3 regions of the Micromonospora rifamycinica genome follow, and region 3 is predicted to be linked to each of the others. Evidence: riboswitches for the same ligand, from Rfam matches in the RefSeq annotation. Region 3 holds a riboswitch; each other region holds the start of a gene.
The links. A riboswitch is a leader RNA that binds a small molecule or an ion and turns the genes downstream of it on or off. The one in region 3 is predicted to bind cobalamin.
Positions count from the first base shown of each region.

Region 1: it holds a riboswitch for cobalamin, as region 3 does, so the genes downstream of both, GA0070623_RS02000 (CbtB domain-containing protein) here and metE (5-methyltetrahydropteroyltriglutamate--homocysteine S-methyltransferase) in region 3, are expected to answer to the same signal.
Region 2: it holds a riboswitch for cobalamin, as region 3 does, so the genes downstream of both, GA0070623_RS06845 (ribonucleoside-diphosphate reductase subunit alpha) here and metE (5-methyltetrahydropteroyltriglutamate--homocysteine S-methyltransferase) in region 3, are expected to answer to the same signal.

Region 1 covers NZ_LT607752.1:478,178-483,075, forward strand. The annotation lists gene GA0070623_RS01985 (ankyrin repeat domain-containing protein) at 1-36, opposite strand, end outside; gene GA0070623_RS01990 (histidine phosphatase family protein) at 82-702, opposite strand; gene GA0070623_RS01995 (CbtA family protein) at 699-1,496, opposite strand; gene GA0070623_RS02000 (CbtB domain-containing protein) at 1,487-1,690, opposite strand; cobalamin riboswitch at 1,725-1,866, opposite strand; gene GA0070623_RS02005 (PepSY-associated TM helix domain-containing protein) at 1,980-3,443, opposite strand; gene GA0070623_RS02010 (copper resistance CopC family protein) at 3,765-4,337, opposite strand; gene GA0070623_RS02015 (Dyp-type peroxidase) at 4,357-4,898, opposite strand, start outside.
Region 2 covers NZ_LT607752.1:1,654,439-1,659,336, reverse strand. The annotation lists gene GA0070623_RS06845 (ribonucleoside-diphosphate reductase subunit alpha) at 1-1,966, opposite strand, end outside; cobalamin riboswitch at 2,087-2,303, opposite strand; gene GA0070623_RS31355 (helix-turn-helix transcriptional regulator) at 2,332-3,219, opposite strand; gene GA0070623_RS06835 (oxidoreductase) at 3,347-4,249, shown strand; gene GA0070623_RS06830 (hypothetical protein) at 4,305-4,898, shown strand, end outside.
Region 3 covers NZ_LT607752.1:681,167-686,064, reverse strand. The annotation lists partial or broken gene GA0070623_RS02880 (MFS transporter) at 1-378, opposite strand, end outside; gene def (peptide deformylase) at 664-1,212, opposite strand; gene GA0070623_RS02870 (alanine--tRNA ligase-related protein) at 1,270-2,046, shown strand; cobalamin riboswitch at 2,167-2,379, shown strand; gene metE (5-methyltetrahydropteroyltriglutamate--homocysteine S-methyltransferase) at 2,494-4,731, shown strand.

The DNA.
Region 1 (4,898 bases), 200 kb from region 3:
GTCGTCGACCGGTAGCAGCAGGGATCCACCCGTCACCCGGGCGACCCTACCCGGCGGCGTCCGGAGGCACCGGCCCGGCGGTCAGCCGATGGCCGGTGCGCCGGCTGCGGATCCGACCGGCGGGGCGGTGAACTGGAGCTGCCACCGGGAGCCGTAGCGGCTGAGCCGCACCACCGCCAGCGGGGCGACGTCGAGCCGGAACAGGGCGGCCGTCGGGAGCTGCAACACGTGCCCGACCGCCACCCGGACCACCATCGGATGGGTCACCGCCACCACCCGGCCGCCCCCGCCGAGCCCGCCGTCGAGCCAGGCCCCGACCCGCTCGCGCAGCGCGACGAGGGACTCCCCGCCGTGCGGTGCGGCCTCCGGTGTCTCCCACCATCGCCGCAGCGCGTCCGGCTCCCGGGCACCCACGTCCGCCAGGCTCCGCCCCGACCAGCCGCCGTACCCGCAGTCGGCCAACGCGGCCTCGACGGTGGGGTGCAGACCGAGAGCGTACGCGGTCTGCACCGCCGCCAGCGCCGGGCTGGTCAGGCAGCGTTCCCCGGTGCCCAGCGGCCCGCCCCGTCCCTGCCCGGCCAGAGCGAGGGCGGCCCGCCGGCCGCCCTCGTCCAGGTCATCGTCACCCGCGCCGAACACCGCCCGCCGCAGGGCGGCGGTATGGGCGTGGGCGACCAGCCGCAGGCCGGTCGTCGGGGTCACGGGTGGATCGGTGTTCCCGTGCCGATCATCGGCTCACCGGGCTGACCGACGGCGGACCGCCCGCCGCCGGCCGTCAGTGCGCTGAACAGCAGGCCGAGCGCCGTCCAGAGCACCACCTGGGTGCCGAGGGCGGCCAGCCGGAAGTTCCACAGCAGGGTCGCCGGGAAGTCGTCCGGCACCTCCTGGAAAGCAGGCAGCACGACGTAGCCGACGACGGTGACCAGCAGGAACCCCCCGGTGGCCGCCCCGAACCGCTGCCACGGCGGCGCGTCGGCGCGGATCGACCGGTAGCCGAGCGACCCGGACCAGACCGCCACCAGGCCGAGCACCACCAGGGCCAGGTAGGCCGCGGTGCGCTGGTCGATGGTGTCGGGGTTGCCGACCGCCGGCGGATTGGCCGGGTATTTCAGGAACGGCACGACCACCGCGCCGAGCAGGGCACCACCGGCGAGCAGCAGCGCCGACCGGCCGTCGTCGGTGCCGGGCCGACGGCGGCGCAGGAGCAGGTACGCGGTCGCCAACAGGCCACCCATCGCGGCCCCGAAGAGACCGGTGGCCAGGAACAGGCCGGCGCGCTGGCCGTCCCGGCCGACCAGCTCGTCGGCGTGGTGGTCGTCGGCCACCGGACCGGCATGGGTCGCCGCCTCCTCGATGGCGATGGCCGCTTCGATGCGCGGCTCACCGACGAGGTAGCCGAAGGCCCCCGCGAGCAGGCCGGCGACGAGACCGGCGAGCAGACCGCGGAGCAGGACGCTGGTGAACGTGGGGGGATGACGGACAGGGGTCAGTGGCACGGGACACCGAGCAGGTGCCGGCCGTCGTGCATGAGCTCGTGCAGGTACATGCCGCTGCGCGAGACCGCGCCCTGGTCGAACGCGACCAGGTAGGTGAGCAGCAGGAGTACGGCGACGACGGCCAGGGCCGCCCCCCACACGCGGGCCGACCCGACGGGGTGGACCAACGGCTGGGCGGAAGTGGGACTCGACATGGGACACGAACCTTCCCGGGGATGACGCGTCCCCATCGCAAGGCTGCGGACGACCGAGCGTCCTGGCTCGCGGATCCGTCGACGACGGAACCGCTCACAGTGGCGCGACCGCGCCGGATTCTCACCGGCTTACCTCGCGACGCCGCAGATAGTGGATCGACCGTAACGGCGCGACCCCCGACCGGTCAATCGTCACCACGTGGAATGTGAGCCGACCGGTCGGGAACCGGCGACGCGGCGGGTCGACCGTCCGCGTCCGGCGGCCCATCCCGGGGCGGCCGGACGCGGGTCATCGGCCGGCGGGTGCCGGTGCGGTGGCGGGACGGCGTCGTCGGGAGACTGCACCCAGGACGGTGTCGACGGCGAGGAAGGCGAGCAGGGTGAGCCCGAACAGGGGCAGCGCCCAGCCGACCGCCGCGGTCACCGGCACGCCGACGAGCAGGACCCAGCGCGGTAGGCCACGGACGCCGCCCCGGGCCGGTGGGGTGCCGGCGCGAGCGCGCCGGTCGCTGCGGGTGGGTCGACGTTGCCACCACATGCGGTAGCCCCAGACGATGACGCAGAGCAGCCCGAGGGCCAGCGCTGCGAGCAGGATCTGGTTGACCGGGCCGAAGAGGACGCCCATGTGGGCCTGGATGCCGAGGCCGCTGAGCTGGGCCAGCAGCGGCCAGTCGGCGAAGTCGCTGCGGGCGGTGACCGTGGCCGTGGCGGGGTCGACGGCGACCCGGTCCTTCGCGACGGGCCAGGTGTTGTCGACCTGGGTGACCGTCCAGGCCGAGCCCGGCTCGGGGGCCGGGGCGATCTCGACCGGACCGGCCAGCCCGGCCGTCCGGGCGGCGGTCAGCACCCGGTCGAAGGCGGCCGACTCGACCACTCCGCCCCCTGTGGACATGCCGTGATGGCCGCCGCCGGTGTCGGTCGGGTTGCCCGGCGTGGCGGTGAGGGCGGTGGAGAGCTGCGGGGCGCGGGCGTCGAGCGAGTCGAGGCCGGCACCGAAGTTCGCCCCCGCGTACCGGGACCAGGTCAACCCGGTCGCCGAGAGGAACAGCAGGCCGACGGTGAGCCACACCCCGAGGGTGGCGTGCCAGCCCCGGGTCCGGCGGACGCCCCGGGCGGCGGACAGGTCCGGCACGAGCAGATGCCGCACGGTGGCCCGGGAGGCGCGGCGGCGACGCCACCACAGCACGACCCCGCCCAGCGCGATGACCCACAACCAGCTCGCGGCCAACTCCGAGTAGTGCCGGCCCGCCACCCCCAGGTGCAGGTTGCGGTGCAGGTCGTCCAGCCAGGTGGTGGCCGGCGTGGAGCCGAACCAGGTGGTCAACTGGCCCTGCACCCGGGCCGTGTACGGGTCGACGTACACGGTGTGCTGCTTCTCGCCGTACTCCGGTGCCGAGAACACCACCCGCGTGGTCCGGTCGCCCGTACCGGGCTGCACCGACGTGACGCTGCCCTCGGGGTGGGCGTTGCGCGCCGCCCCGACCTGGTCGGCCACCGGCAGTGGCCGCTCACCCACCCCGGTGACCGTCAACCGGTCGCCGTAGAGCACCCCGTCCACCTGCGGAGCCACCGTGTAGGCCAACCCGGTCAACGCGGCGATCAGCAGGAAGGGAGCGACCAGCACCCCCGCGTAGAAGTGCAGCCGCAGCAGCAGTGCGCCCAACGGTGAACCGCCACGGGTCGGTCGGGTGGGCGGGTCGGCGGGTGGCGCGGGTTCCGGCCTCGGCGGGCCGGACAACTCGGTGACAGACATACTCATCCGATCGGAATAGTCGAAATGAAGCCGTTGGTCGCCCCGTGCCCGCGGGGTGGGTCGGTGTGCGTGGTGCCGGCGTCGCCCGATGAGATAGTCGGAGCGGCCGCCCCGACGGTTCCCGGGAATGTCCCGACCGGCACCGACGCCGGTCGGTGCGGGTGTCCACGCCAGACCGGCACCGGTGCCGGAACCCTCGCCGCGCCGGTCAGGTCCCACCGGTCCGGCCGGGTCGGCACCGCCCGGCGGTGGTCGCGGCTGCCGGCGCTCACCGTGGGGCCGACACCGGAGGGTCCGGTCCCGTCGTCCCGGGGTCGGCCCTCAGCGGCGCGGTGACCGGCGTCGCCAGCGGAGCACACCGACGGCCAGGATGAGGACGACCGCCGCGCCGCCGGCCACGCCCAGGATGGTGCCCCGGCCTCTCCCGTCCCCGGCCGTCACGGCGGCGACGGCCGGGGAGGCCGGCCCGGTCGTGGGCACGGCGGTCGGCGCAGCAGCGCCGGCCGGGTCGGCCACGGTGAACGGGTACGACCCCTGCACCGGGTGCCCGTCGGCGGACACCACCCGGTACGCCACGGTGTACGTCCCGTTGGGCAGGGTGTCGGTCAGCTGGACGGTGCTCTTCGTCCCGGTGACCACCGGATCGCCGGTGGGGACGCGCCGTTTCGTCCCGTCGGTGAGCACGATGGTGGTGAAGGCCGGGTCCAGCCGGGCCAGGAACTCGAGCGTGATCTCGGTGGGCGCGCTGGGCAGCATCGCCTCCCGGGCCGGGGAGGCCGAGGTGAGGCTGTTGTGCGCCCGGGCCGGTGTCGCGGCGACGAGCAGCGCCAGCCCGGCGGCCAGCAGCGCGGCGGCGAGCCGGACGACGGCGGAACGGCGGGACGGTGTGATCATGATGCTCCGTCGGGCCGGCTCATCCGAGCACCTGCTGGCCGATCCAGCCGTCCGGCGGGCAGCCGGGCGGGACGGCGAAGACGGCGGAGCCGATCGGGGTGGTCCACTCGTTGAGCAGGTCCCGCTCGGCCAGCCGGCGTTGGATGGGCAGGAACTGCGCGGTGATGTCGGCCTGGTAGGCGGCGAAGATCAGTCCACTGTCGGCGTGCCCCTGCGGGGTCGGCACGCCGTCGTAGTTGTAGGGACGGCGCAGGATCTTCTGCCGGTCGTCGGTGACGCGGGCCCGGGTGAGGTGGGAGAAGTCGGGGATGACGGTGAGACCGTCGTCGCCGGTGGCGGCGAAGTCGGGCTCGTCGTGTTCGGCGGTGCCGGTGAGCGGCGCACCGGTGTCGAGGCGACGCCCGACGGCCAGCTCGCGGTCGGTCCGGCCGAGCAGGTCCCAGGTCTCCAGGTCCATGCGGATCCGGCGGACCACCAGGGTGGTGCTGTCCCGGAGCCAGGCCGGCCCGTCGGGAACCCACACGGCGGTGTCCAGCGGAGCCCCGGGGCGGGGGTTGGCGG
Region 2 (4,898 bases), 970 kb from region 3:
GGACCAGGTACGTGTTGATCTGCAGGAACTCCCCGGACATCGTCTCGCGCTTGAACAGGTTGGACACCTGCGGCTCGATGCACTCGTAGCAGCCGGCGATCGACGCGATGGTGGCGGTCGGGGCGATCGCGACCAGCAGCGAGTTGCGCAGGCCGTGCGCCGCGATCCGGGTACGCAGCGCGGCCCACCGCCCGGCCTGGGCGGGCTCCACACCCCACAGGTCCGGGTGCAGGTCACCCCGGGCCGCCCGGGTCTGCGGGTACGCCGGGTGCGCGCCGAACCGTTCGGCGAGGTCGGTCGACGTCTCCAGCGCGGTCAGGAAGATCTCCTCCTGCACCCGGGTGGACAGCTCCCGGGCCCCGGCCGAGTCGAACGGCAGCCGCAGCGCGAACAACGCGTCCTGCAGGCCCATCAACCCCAGCCCGACCGGCCGCCAGCGCGGATTCGACGCCGCCGCCTGCTCGGCCGGGTAGTAGTTGACGTCGATCACCCGGTCCAGGAACACCACCGCCGTCCGCACCGTGGCGCGTAGCTTCTCCCAGTCGACGCCGCCGCCGGTCAGGTGCGCGCCGAGGTTGACCGAGCCCAGGTTGCAGACCGCCGTCTCGGTGTCGCTGTTGACCTCCAGGATCTCGGTGCACAGGTTGGACAGGTGGATCGTGTTGCCCGGGACGCCGGTCTGGTTGGACAGCCGGTTCGCCGGGTCCTTGAACGTCATCCACCCGTTGCCGGTCTGCGCCAGGGTCCGCATCATCCGCCCGTACAGGTCCCGGGCCTTCACCGTGCGGACCGCCTTCTTCTCGGCGACCCGGTACGCCGCGTCGAACGCCTCGCCGTACAGGTCGGGCAGCTCCGGGGCGTCCGACGGGTCGATCAGCGACCACTCGGCGTCGGCCTCGACCCGGCGCATGAACTCGTCGGGGATCCAGTTGGCCAGGTTGAGGTTGTGGGTGCGCCGGGCCTCCTCGCCGGTGTTGTCCCGCAGCTCCAGGAACTCCTCGACGTCCGGGTGCCACGGTTCCAGGTAGACGCAGGCGGCGCCCTTGCGCCGGCCGCCCTGGTTGACCGCCGCGACCCCGGCGTCGAGGGTCTTCAGGAACGGCACGATCCCGTTCGACCGGCCGTTGGTGCCCCGGATCAACGCGCCCCGGCCACGTACCCGCGTGAAGGAGATGCCGATGCCGCCGGAGAACTTCGACAGCTTCGCCACCTGGTGGTACCGCTCGTAGATCGAGTCCAGCTCGTCGCGGGGCGAGTCGACCAGGAAACACGACGACATCTGGGTGTGCCGGGTGCCCGAGTTGAACAACGTCGGGGAACTCGGCAGGTAGGCCAGCGACGACATCAGCCGGTAGAACCCGACCGCCTCGTCCGGCGTCCCGGACAGCCCGCAGGCCACCCGCAGCAGCCAGTGCTGCGGCGTCTCCACCACCAGCCGCGACTCGGGGTGCCGCAGCAGGTACCGGTCGGCCACCGTGCGCAGCCCGAAGTACTCGAACCGCAGGTCACCGTCCGGGTCGACGGCGTCGTCGAGTTGCCGTGCGTGCCGGGCCACGAACGCGGCCGTGTCGTCGGCGATCAGGCCGAGGCCGTGGGCGTACCGGACGGACTCGCTGAAACTCGTCACCGACTGCCCGCGCACCTCCTTCTCCACGAACCCGACCAGCAGCCGCGCCGCGAGCCGGGAGTACTGCGGCTCCGTGCCGATCAGCTCCGCCGCCGTCTGGATCGACAGCCTGTCCACCTCGGCCGTGGTCGCCCCGTCGTAGAGACCGTTGACCGTCGCGGTGGCCACCCGCAGCGGATCCACCTCGTCCAGGTCGGCGGCCCACCGGGCGACGGCCGTGACGATCCGGTCGACGTCCACCGGCTCGGTGCCGCCGTCGGGCCGGCGTACCCGCATCACCGGCCGGCGCGGCTCCACCTCGCCGGCACCGGGCGGGGGACTCTCCTGTACGACCGTCATGACCTCTCCTCGCCGTCACCGATGACCATCGGACGCGGGAGAACGCCAACGGGCGCGGCGCGACGGCCGACCCGGAACCTGGCGTCGGTCGTCCCGCGCGACCTCAGGCCGCCGCGCGCGGCAGCGCACGGCGCGCTGGCAGGTCTTCGGACTCGCGGGCCGGACCGGGGTCCACCGGTCGCCTACTGGCCGTCGCTTCCCAGACCTCGCGGTCCAGTGCTCGATGACGGCGGTCGTTCCCACTCACCGCTGCGGGGCAGTCCCGGATTTACACCGGGTTCCCTGTTGCCTCGACCGGACCACCGGGCCCGGCCGAACCAGCTGCGTGGCACACCATATATGGCGTAGCTGGGGGAGAGGCAACACTAGATGTCGCGGGGGCGTGTCGGATAACTCTCACCCGACCGCGCGGTGGCCCGCAGTGACGCCAGCAACCGCAGCGCGTCCGCGTCGGCGCTGCCGGGCTCGGCGGTGAAGACCAGCATGACCGGGCCGGGGCTGCCGGGCAGCGGATAGGTGTCCCAGTCCAGGAGTATGTCGCCGACCCCGGGGACCTGGAAGGTCTTGGTGCCGCTGACCGACTCGCGGACGTCGTGCCGGGACCACAGCCGGCGGAACTCGGCGCTGCGGATGCTCAGCTCACCGACGATCGCGGTGGCCCGGGGGTGGGTGGGGTCGGTGGCGACCGCGGCCCGCAACATGCCGATGTAGTCCAGCGCCTGCCGCTCCCAGGCCGCGCACCGCCGCGTCCGGGTCGCCGCCTCGTCGAACATCAGCAGCAGCATGTTGAGCCGGTCCGGCGGGTAGCCGTCCGGGTCGCCGAGCAGCGCCACCGCCCACGGGTTCCAGGCGAGCAGGTCCAGATGGCGGCCGAGCACCACCGCCGGGGTGTCCATCACCCGCAGCAGCCGCCGGGTACTCTCCGGCACCCGCTCCGGGCCGTGGTCCACCCGGGCCGGCACCGGCCGGCGGGCGGCCCGGGCCAGGGTGAACAGGTGGCGGCGTTCCCCGGCGTCGAGGCCGAGCGCGGCGGCGAGCGCGTCCAGCACGTCGTCGGAGGGGCGAACCTCGCGGCCCTGCTCCATCCGCTGGTAGTAGTCGGTGCTCAACCCGGCCAGCAGCGCCAGCTCCTCGCGGCGCAGCCCGGTGACCCGGCGTCGTCCGCCCGGCTCCAGGCCGACGTCGCGGGGGTGCAGCCGGCCGCGCCGGGCGCGCAGGAAGTCACCGAGCTCGCGGGCGTACGGATGGGTCATGTCGCCAGTGTGACGCGGCCCGGACCGGCGCGGGTAGGTCTGCGGGACCTAGGCAACCGGGTACGACCGGTCCCGCCCGGCCGGGCCGTAGCGTCGGTGACCCCATCCGACCGTCAGGGAGCAGCAGATGACCTGGACCGCCGACCACATCCCCGACCAGCACGGCCGCACCGCCGTCGTGACCGGCGCGAACTCCGGCCTCGGCCTGGTCACCGCCACCGCGCTGGCCCGCCGGGGCGCGCGGGTGGTGCTCGCCGTCCGTGACACCGCCGCCGGCCGGCGGGCCGCCCAGCAGATCGGCGGCGACGTCGAGGTACGCGAGTTGGACCTCGCCTCACTGGCCTCGGTGCGGGCGTTCGCGGCGGCCCTGGCCGCCGACCACCCGAGGATCGACCTGCTGGTCAACAACGCCGGCGCGGTACTGCTCGGCCCGCGCCGCACCAGCGCCGACGGCCATGAGCTGCACCTCGCCACCAACCTGCTGGGCCACTTCGCGCTGACCGGCCTGCTGCTGGGCAACCTGGCCGCGGCGCGGGCGGCCCGGGTGGTCAGCCTCAGCTCGATCGTCCACCGCAGGGCACACCTGGACTTCACCGACCTGATGATCGAGCGCGGCTACTCGGGCTCCACCGCGTACGGCCGGTCCAAGCTCGCCACCACCGTCTTCGGGGTCGAGCTGGACCGCCGGCTGCGGGCCACCGGGTCGCCGGTGCTCAGCGTGCTGGCCCACCCCGGTGTCACCCGCACCAACCTGACCCCGCGGGCCTGGTCCCACCAGGGCCGGCGCGGCCGGGTGCTGGCCCGGCTCAGCCTGCTGGCCACCCAGCCCGTCGAGCAGGGCGCGCTGCCCCAGCTGCGGGCCGCCACCGACCCGGCGGTACGGGGTGGCCAGTTCTTCGGCCCGGCCCGGTTCTTCCAGACCTGGGGTCCGGTCACCGAGGTCCGGTGCAGCCGGGAGGCCGCCGACCCCGCCGTCGGCCCTCGGCTCTGGACGGTGGTCGAGGAGTTGACCGGCGTCCGCTACCCCTGACACCGGGGCGCACTAGCATGGCTGCGGTCGGTGACGGCGGCGGAGACGAGGCGAGATGAGATGGCTCGGGCGGGTACTGGGCGGCGGGAACCGGCAGGTCCAGGAGGATCCGGTCCGGCAGGCGGCGCTGTCGGCCGAGGTGCGGCAGCGGTTCGGCACCCACCTGGCCGTCCGACCCGCCGACCAGGTGGCGGCGATCGTCGGCCTGCTCGACGACGGCGACGGCCTGGCGGTGGCGGCCACGATCGTCGGTGAGTTCGCCACCGCGGCCCACGCGGACCTGCTGGCCCAGACCGCGGAGCTGTACCGGCGTACCGGTCACCGGTTCCCGGTGGACCGGCGCAACTACCGGCCACTGTGGCGGGAGGTCGGCGGGCGGCTGCACTGGCCGCTGTTCGCGCTGCCGGGCGGCCTGCACCCGTACGTGCACGTCGCCGCCGCCGCCACCGTCATCGGCGCGCGGGCGTCGCAGCTGGTCCGGGCGACCGACCCGGATCCGCTGCTCGCCCACCTGTTCGAGGTGCTCGACCTCACCACCTGCGGCTGGGAGTACGGCCGGGTACGGGTGGACCACGACGGGGCTTCACTGGTCGGTCGCCTGATCTCCACCACCCGGGACGTCCGGGCGGCGATGAAGGACCCGCCGCCG
Region 3 (4,898 bases):
CCTCATGGCGGTGTCCGCGAGAGTCTCGCCGGTCCCGAGCAGAAACACCACCGCGTAAATGATCGGCACCGTGACCGTATGGGTCGCGACGGTCGCTGCCAGGGCGGCCAGGGCCACGCCGCGGGCCAGGTTCACCACCACGATGAGCAGCCGCCGGTCGAGCCGGTCGACATAGGCCCCGCTCACCAGAGCGAACAGCAGCCAGGGCAGTTGCTGGGCAAAGGCGGCACCGGCGACCAGCCGGGCATCGTTGCTGACTGACACGACCAGCAGCGGTCCGGCGGCCATGGTGACACCGTCACCGATGTTCGACACTGCCGAAGCGGTCCACAGACGGATGAAGTCCGCGCCGAAACGCGCGGATACAAGGGAACGCAAAAGAACTCCTCGAGCCAGATCGGAAACGGTCGGATCCAGGGACCGTCTCGCGGCGAGGAGCACCGCGCCGCCGGGCTACCCGACGGGGATGAGCGATGAGCGGGCGGTCTGCTCTCGCAGCGAAACGACGACCGTCACCATGTCGAGGCGCATCTCATCTCCCCACTGTCACTCACCGTCTTCGATAGACTACCGCCGGCGCAACACTCAGCACACGCCGTCGGCGACGATGCCGACACCGGTCTCGTCGCAGGAGGTTTCGATGCCGAGGACGATCGGCACCGGTCAGGCGTCCTGCGCCGTGCCTGCGCCGACGCCGGGGTGTTCGGCGTTGGCGGCGAGGATCTGTTTGCGGAGCCTGGTCGGGAGCCGGTCGACGTAGGCGAGGCCGTCGAGGTGGTCGACCTCGTGTTGGAAGCAGCGGGCGAGGGTGCCGGTGCCGTCCAGCCGGATCTCCCGGCCGTGGAGGTCGAACCCGGTCACGGTGGCGGTGGCGCAGCGGGCCAGGTCGGCGTGCTGGCCGGGCACGGACAGGCAGCCCTCGGAGTCGGTCACCAGCTCGCGGTGCTCGGGTAGGTGCAGCACCGGGTTGACGACGGTGGCGACGGTGTGGGCGCCGGTGGCGTCGGGGCAGTCGACGACGAAGATCCGCGCGTCGACGCCGATCTGGTTGGCGGCCAGACCGACACCGTGGGCGGCGTACATGCTGGCGAACATGTCGGCGACGAGCTGGGCGAGGGCGTCGTCGAAGTCGGTCACCTCGGCACAGCGGCGATGCAGCACGGGGGTGCCGTAACGGGTGATCGGGCGCGGAATGCCGGTCGAGGTCTGCACAGTTGCCCATCATAGGCAACTGCCAAGCATGGGCAGTAAGGGTTCTCCTGCTGCGTGATGCAGCTGGCCAGGCACGGGGTCGGGCCGGGCGGCGGTCAGAAAACCGGACGCTCGTCACTGCCCGGCGACAAGGCGTTCCAACTGCACGACACGTACGGCTTCCCGATCGACCTCACCCTGGAGATCGCCAACGAGCAGGGCCTGACCGTGGACGCCGACGGGTTCCGGGCCCTGACGACCGAGCAGCGCACCCGCGCGAAGGCCGACGCGAAGGCCCGCAAGACCGGCCACACCGACCTGTCGGCCTACCGGACGGTGCTGGACGCGCACGGACCCACCGACTGGTTGGCCTACGAGACGCTCGACACCGAATCCCGGGTCGTCGCGATCTGGTCCGGCGGCGCGACGGTGGACACCGCCGGGGCCGGCGACATGGTCACCGTCGCACTGGACCGCACCCCGTTCTACGCCGAGAGCGGCGGACAGGACTCCGACGCCGGCCTGCTCACCGGCCCGAACCTGCGCGCCGAGATCATCGACGTGCAGCGACCGGTCAAGGGCCACCTGCCGCTGGCACAGGCCCGCGCCGAGGGCGCCCTGGCCCTGTTCGGCGAGACCTACGACGACACCGTCCGGGTCGTCGAGATCGGTGCCGAGTGGTCCCGCGAGCAGGCGCTCACCGACGCGTTCACCGACGACGCCGAACGCGCCCACGCCTTCCTCCTGCTCACCGAACTCGCCCTCGCGATCACCAGCGACCACACCGGTAGGGAGTTACCCGTCATCGTCCGGGAGATCTCCCTGCGCATCGCCGCCCTCGCCGCCGCCGACTGACCCCACCACCCCAGGTCCCGCCGCCACCGTCCGGCACCCGCACAACAGGATCCGGCCCGGAGACGAACACGTCTGGCACGCGCCCCGGACGCCGGCCGCGGCGGGCGGCGGTGGGGCGGTAGGATCGCGGGCGGTGCTGGTTCGCCCCTCCCGTGCGCGGGTGGGGCGTCGTAAGAGGGAACCCGGTGCGAGACCGGGACTGCCCCGCAGCGGTGAGTGGGAACGACCGCCGTCAACGAAGCACTGGACCGCACGGTCTGGGAAGCGACGGCCAGTAGGCGACCCCGTGTCACGCCCACGAGTCCGAAGACCTGCCAGCGCTGCGCGTACCGCCGGTACGCGCCGTCGGCGGCCTCTCGGGAGGGCCAGGGCGGAATGCCGGTTACGCCGTGGCGTATCCGTCTTCCTCTCGGGTGGTCGTCGGACACCGCGAGGGAAGGACCACCTGTGACCACCTCATTCGGGCAGAGCACCGTGCTCGGCTATCCCCGTATCGGTTCCCACCGCGAGTGGAAAAAGGCCGTCGAGGCGTACTGGGCCGGCACGCTGGACGCCGCGGGCCTGGAGGACGTCGCGGCCGGGCTGCGGGCCGAGGTGTGGCGGACGCTGCGTGACGCCCGGCTCGACGCGATCCCGTCCAACACGTTCTCCTACTACGACCACATGCTCGACACCGCCGTCGCGGTCGGTGCGGTCCCCCGCCGGTTCGCCCGGCTCGGCCTCGGTCACCTCGACACCTACTTCGCCATGGCCCGTGGTGTCGATGCCGCGCCCGCGTTGGAACTCACCAAGTGGTTCGACACCAACTACCACTACCTGGTGCCGGAGATCGACCCCGACACCGTGTTCGCGGCGAATCCGGCAAAGGCGCTGGGCGAGTATGCGCAGGCACGTGACCTCGGCATCACCACCCGTCCGGTGCTGGTCGGGCCAGCCACCTTCCTGCTGCTGGCCAAGGGCGACGACCCGTTCGCCCGGCTCGACGACCTGGTCGACACGTACGCCCGGATCCTCACCGCCCTGGCCGACGCGGGCGTGGCCTGGATCCAACTGGACGAACCCGCCTACGTCGCCGACCGCACCCCGGCCGAGATCGACGGTCTGCGGCACGCCTACCGACGCCTCGGTGAGCTGCCCCACCGCCCCCGGATCTTCGTCGCCACCTACTTCGGTGACCTCGGCGACGCGCTGCCGGCGCTGCTGGACACCCCGGTCGAGGCGGTCGGCCTGGACCTGGTCGCCGGCCCGGGCAACCTGCACCGGCTCGCCGCAGCCGGTCCCCTGCGCGGCAGGACCGTCGTCGCCGGTCTGGTCGACGGGCGCAACATCTGGCGCACGGATCTACGCGCCGCTGTCGCCGCCGGTGCCACGGTCGGCGGACTGGCCGACCACGTGGCGGTGTCCACGTCCTGTTCGCTGCTGCACGTCCCGGTCGACCTGTCCGCCGAGACCTCCCTCGACCCGGAACTGTCCGCTCGACTCGCGTTCGCCCGGCAGAAGGTCGACGAGGTGGTCCTGCTCGGCCGGGCGCTGCGCGACGGCACCACCAGCCTGCCGGCCCCGCCGCCGTCCGTCCCGCCGGCGTGGCGGCACGATGACGTACGCGGCCGGTTGGCGGCGCTGCGCCCCACCGACCGGCACCGCGGCGACTACGCCGAGCGGGCCGCCCGCCAACAGGAACGGTTGGGGCTGCCGGACCTGCCGACCACCACGATCGGCTCGTTCCCGCAGACCACCGAGCTGCGCCGGGCCCGTGCCGCACACCGCGCCGGCACTCTCGACGACGCCGGCTACACGCAGCGGATGCGCGCCGAGGTGGAGCAGGTCATCCGGTTGCAGGAGCGGCTGGGCCTGGACGTGCTGGTGCACGGTGAGCCGGAGCGCAACGACATGGTCCAGTACTTCGGGGAGCAGCTCGACGGTTTCGCCGCCACCACGCACGGCTGGGTGCAGTCCTACGGCTCCCGGTGCGTCCGCCCGCCGATCATCCACGGGGACGTGGCCCGCCGTGCCCCGATGACCGTCGAGTGGTCCACCTACGCGCAGTCGCTGACCGACCGCCCGGTCAAGGGCATGCTCACCGGCCCGGTCACCATCCTGGCCTGGTCGTTCGTCCGTACCGACCAGCCCCTGGCCGACACCGCCGACCAGGTCGCGCTCGCGCTGCGCGACGAGTGCCGCGACCTGGAGGCCGCCGGGATCCGGATCATCCAGGTCGACGAACCCGCCCTGCGGGAGACCCTGCCGCTGCGCCGGGCCGACCAGACGGCGTACCTGGACTGGGCGGTGAACGCGTTCCGTCTCGCCACCAGTGGCGTCGCCGACGACACCCAGATCCACACCCACCTGTGCTACAGCGAGTTCGGCGAGGTGATCACCGCGATCGACGCTCTCGACGCCGATGTCACGAGCATCGAGGCGTCCCGCTCGAAGATGGAGATCCTCGACGACCTCGCCGCGATCGGCTACCGCCGGGGCGTCGGCCCCGGGGTGTGGGACATCCACTCGCCCCGCATCCCGCCCCACGATGAGGTGGTCGACGCGCTCCACCGGGCCGTCGCGGCCGTGCCCGCCCGGCGGTTGTGGGTCAACCCGGACTGCGGTCTGAAGACCCGTACCTACGCCGAAGTCGAGGCGTCCCTCCGACACCTGGTCGCAGCCGCCATCGAGGTCCGCCGGAGCTGATCGGGCAGGTACGGGCGGGCTCCCTCACGGAGTCCGCCCGTACCTCCTGCGCATTCCGCCTACGGGCAGGCCCGGGCGGCTCGGGTGAGTGCCCTGGGTGCGGCTGGTGTCCGTCTCCTTTGCCGAGTCGGGTGAACTCGACAGGGAGCGGTGCGGTCGCGCGCAGC